DNA from 2 places in the Bradyrhizobium sp. SZCCHNS3002 genome. Region 1 is predicted to be linked to the other one. Evidence: predicted binding sites of a transcription regulator. Region 1 holds the regulator's gene; the other holds the start of a gene.
What was found. Region 1 encodes PhoB, which activates phosphate uptake and scavenging genes when phosphate is short. Its sites were predicted from a motif close to TGTCATNNANCTGTCAT; they were not measured.
Positions count from the first base shown of each region.

Region 2: a site for PhoB is predicted at 894-910, ahead of QW845_RS25905 (UDP-2,3-diacylglucosamine diphosphatase). Genes of this name have one in related genera too.

Region 1 is NZ_JAUHHY010000005.1:353,078-355,472, reverse strand. Features, by position in the region: gene QW845_RS13485 (trypsin-like serine protease) at 1-809, opposite strand, end outside; gene phoB (phosphate regulon transcriptional regulator PhoB) at 957-1,664, opposite strand; gene phoU (phosphate signaling complex protein PhoU) at 1,681-2,395, opposite strand, start outside.
Region 2 is NZ_JAUHHY010000013.1:201,558-203,952, reverse strand. Features, by position in the region: gene pyk (pyruvate kinase) at 1-741, shown strand, start outside; gene QW845_RS25905 (UDP-2,3-diacylglucosamine diphosphatase) at 934-1,746, shown strand; gene QW845_RS25900 (threonine/serine dehydratase) at 1,794-2,395, shown strand, end outside.

The DNA.
Region 1 (2,395 bases):
CGGACATTGCCGGGGCTGACCTGCGCGACGCCGTTGAACACGCAATGCGCGGCGGTGAGCACGACGCGCGGCGCGACCAGAGTGCCGGTGCACCAGCCGCCGGTCGAGTATTGCGCGACGGTGACGACGCCGATCGACGACGCCGGCCACGAGGTGGGATCGACGACCTCGCCGATGTGGCGGTCGAGCCCGAGCAGTTGCTCCGGACGCGGAGCGGCGACGCCCGCCTCCGCCGATTCCGGCTTCGGCCGCCAGGCCGCAATGGCGCTCTGGGCCTGGACGCGCTGCGGCTCGGTCAGCTTGACCCTCTGCACGTCGCGGCCGGCCGATCGCACGCCGCTGCGACCCGCCATCACCAGCCAGGCGTAGCCCTGCACGACGTCCTGCTTCACGCCGCGACCGTCGAGCAGCATCAGGCCCAGCATGTATTGCGACTGGGCGAAGCCCTGCGCTGCCGCGCGGCTGAACCAGCGGCCGGCTTCGCCATAATTGCTCGCGACACCTTCGCCGTTGACATAGGCGATGCCGAGATAATGCTGGGCGACGGCGAGGCCCTGATCGGCGGCCTTGCGATACCACGCCAGCGCCTCGGCGGGGTTGCGCGGTTGGCCCCAGCCGAAGGCCTCCATGAAGCCGACGTCGAACTGCGCCCGCGCATCGCCCTTGGCGGCCAGCGGCAGCAGGCGGCGCATCGCCGCGGCGTGCTGTCCGTTTCCCGCCGCGGCGACCGCGTCTTCGAGCTCGGCGGCCGCGGCGCCCGCCGCGCTGCCGAGCAGCACGGCTAGAGATATGATGATGGTCTTGATCAAGGGCGTCCGCTGGGACCGAAACATCGTGACGGGCCACGAAGCAGACACGATCAAGACGGCGGCGGCGTGGCGGAAAGCGGACCACGATCTCCTCAATCGGGCTCCCTCGCGCCTCACACCTGCTTCGTCCTCACGCCCGATCGCCCCTTACACCTGCTCGCTCTTGGCGAAGCGATCATCGAGCGCATAGCCGGCGCCGCGCACGGTGCGGATCGGGTCCTGCTCGCGGCCCGGATTGAGCAGCTTGCGCAGGCGGCCGATATGGACGTCGACCGTGCGCTCGTCGATATAGATGTCGCGGCCCCAGACGCTGTCGAGCAGCTGCTCACGGCTGAACACGCGGCCGGGATGCTCCAGGAAAAACTCGAGCAGGCGGTATTCGGTCGGGCCGAGATCGATCGGCCGTCCCGAGCGCGCCACGCGGCGCTTCTCGCGGTCGAGCTCGATGTCGCCATAGGACAGCACGGTCGCCAGCCGCTCCGGGCTCGCCCGCCGCAGCAGGCCCTTCACGCGCGCCAGCAGCTCGGGCACCGAGAACGGCTTGACGATGTAGTCGTCGGCGCCGGTCGCGAGGCCGCGCACGCGCTCGCTCTCCTCGCCGCGCGCGGTGAGCATGATGATCGGCAATTGCCGGGTCTCGGACCGCGCCCGCAGGCGGCGGCACAGCTCGATGCCGGACAGGCCCGGCAGCATCCAGTCGAGCACGACGAGATCGGGAACGCGCTCCTTCAGCCGTGTGTCGGCCTCGTCTCCGCGCGCCACCGTCTCGACCTCGTAGCCTTCGGCCTCGAGGTTGTAGCGCAGGAGCGTCGTCAGCGCCTCCTCGTCCTCCACCACCAGAATTCGGGCGCCCATGTCAGAACCGTCTCTCTCAGTTGCCGGGGATCGTCGATGCGAAGCTCGTCATGTCGCCCTTCGGGCGCTTGTCCATGATCTGCTGGCCTTCGATCATATAGAAGACGGTCTCCGCGATGTTGGTCGCGTGATCGCCGATGCGCTCGATGTTCTTGGCGCAGAACATCAGATGGATGCAGAACGAGATGTTGCGCGGATCCTCCATCATGTAGGTCAGGAGTTCGCGGAACAGCGAGGTGCAGATGGCGTCGACCTCCTCGTCGCCCTTCCACACCGTCATCGCCGCCGGCAGGTCGTGCGCGGCATAGGCGTCCAGCACCGTCTTGACCTGCGACTGCACCAGGTCGGTCATGTGCTCGAGCCCGCGGATCAGCTTGAGCGGATGGAAGTCGCTCTCCAGCGCCGCGACGCGCTTGCCGATGTTCTTGGCGAGATCGCCGATGCGCTCCAGATCGGTGGCGACCCGCATCGCACCGACGATCTCGCGCAGGTCGACCGCCATCGGCTGTCGCCGGGCGATGGTAAGAACGGCGCGCTCCTCGATGATGCGCTGCAGCTTGTCGACCTCGGCGTCGGTGGCGACCACCTTCTGGCCGAGTGCGATGTCGCGCCGCACCAGCGCATCGACGGAATCGACGATCAGACGCTCGGCGAGGCCGCCCATTTCCGACACCAGCCGGGTGAGATCCTGCAGATCGCTGTCGAACGCCTTGGCGGTATGTTCACTGGCC
Region 2 (2,395 bases), on a different contig from region 1:
ATCGACGACATCATCCAGCTGTCGGACGCGATCATGGTCGCGCGCGGCGATCTCGGCGTCGAGATTCCCAACGAGGACGTGCCGGGCAAGCAGAAGGAGCTGGTGCGCGCCTGCCGGCTCGCGGTGAAGCCGGTGATCGTCGCGACGCAGATGCTGGATTCGATGGTCGCGACGCCGACGCCGACCCGCGCCGAGGTCTCCGACGTCGCGACCGCGATCTATGACGGCGCCGACGCGGTGATGCTGTCGGCGGAATCGGCCAGCGGGCAATACCCGCGCGAGGCGGTCGCGATGATGGACAGCATCATCAAGGCAACCGAGGGCCACAAGATGTACCGCTCCATCGTCGAGGCGACGCAGCCGGGCGAGGAGCAGACCGCACCGCATGCGGTGGCGACCGCCGCGGCCGACCTGGCGTCGGCGATCCACGCCAGGGCGATCGTGGCCTATACGTCGAGCGGAACTTCGGCCTCCCGCGTTGCGCGCAAGCGGCCGAGCCTGCCGATTCTGGCGATCACGCCGAACGAGGACACCTCGCGGCGCATGTGCCTGTTGTGGGGCGCGCACAGCGTGCTGTCGCAGGACGTGCAGAACTACGAGGAAATGGTCGAGCGCGCGACCTTCTTTGCCGTGCAGGAGGAGTTCGCGGAAGCCGGCGACCTGCTCGTCGTCGTCGCCGGCATCCCGTTCGCGCAGGCCGGCACCACCAACAATCTGCGTGTCGTCACCATGCCGAGATAGGAGGCCGATTTTCCCTGTTCGCGCCGCCCGCCTGTCGCCTGATTGTCGCACCGCGCTGGTATCGCGGGGCAGTGACGAAGGACGTCGCGAGTCGTCGAACGAGCGGTGTCCGGTCGCGGTCCGGCAGGACGGGTTCTGCCGATGCGGCCGTTCGTCATCGCGGTGTCATCAGGGGCTGTTAGGTGGGCGCGCATGGGACTTGAGACTGCTGGTGAAGAAAGCCCGGCTCGGCGCTTTCGGACGTTGTTCATCTCGGACGTTCATCTCGGAGCCCGCGGCTCGCAGGCCAATCTCCTGGTCGATTTCCTGCGCCACCATGATGCCGATACGATCTATCTGGTCGGTGACATCATCGATGGCTGGGCGCTCAAATCGAGCTGGCATTGGCCGCAGTCGCATAACGACCTGGTGCAGAAGATGCTGCGCAAGGCGCGCAAGGGCGCCAAGGTCGTTTACGTCCCCGGCAATCACGACGAGTTCCTGCGCGGCTACTACGGCACGCATTTCGGCGGCATCGACGTCGTCGAGAACATCGTGCACACCGGCACCGACGGCAAACGCTATCTCGTCATTCACGGCGACATCTTCGATCTGGTCGTGCAGAACGCGCGCTGGCTCGCCCATCTCGGCGACAAGGCCTACGATTTTGCGATCCAGATGAACCGGCTGGTCAACTTCTTCCGCCGCATGTTCGGCGTGCCCTATTGGTCGCTGTCGCAATGGGCCAAGCAGAAGGTCAAGAACGCGGTGAACTATATCGGCGCGTTCGAGACGGCACTGGCCTCCGAGGCGCGCCGGCATGGCGCTGACGGCGTGATCTGCGGCCACATCCATTGCGCCGTCATCCGCGACCAGGACGGCATCCGCTACATGAATTGCGGCGACTGGGTCGAAAGCTGCACGGCGCTGGTCGAGCACGAGGACGGCCGCTTCGAGATCCTCACCTGGACCGATCCGCAGCGGCAGCCGGCGCCGGTTCCGCAGCTGGCCGCCCGCGCCGCCTGACACCGGCTCCCTTGCCTCTCGGCAATCGGGCGCGGTAAAATAGGGGTATGACAGCTCATTCCCCGATCCTGCCCGTGACCGCCGCCGACATCGATGCGGCGGCACGCGTCCTCGCGCCCGTGGCCGTGCGGACCCCGCTGCTGCCGGCTCCCGTGCTCAGCGAGCGCTTCAAAGCGAACGTTTTCGTGAAGCCGGAGGTGCTGCAGCGGACCGGCTCGTTCAAGTTCCGCGGCGCCTACAACAAACTGGCGTCGATCCCGCAAGCAGCGCGCGGCAACGGTGTCGTCGCGTTTTCCTCGGGCAACCATGCGCAGGGCGTCGCTCATGCCGCCACATTGCTGGGCATGGACGCCACGATCGTGATGCCCTCGGATGCGCCGGCGGCCAAGCGCGATCGCACCAAGGCGTTCGGTGCCGACGTCGTGCTCTATGATCGCGATCGCGAGGACCGCGAAGCGATCGCGCGCGACATCGCTGCAAAGCGCGGCTCGACGGTGGTGCCGCCCTATGACGATCCCTTTGTCATCGCAGGGCAGGGCACCGTCGGCCGCGAGATCGCCGACGACCTTGCTGCGCTCGGCCTGTCGCCGGATCTGGTGATTGTGCCTGCTTCCGGCGGCGGGCTGCTTGCCGGCGTCTCGACCGCGGT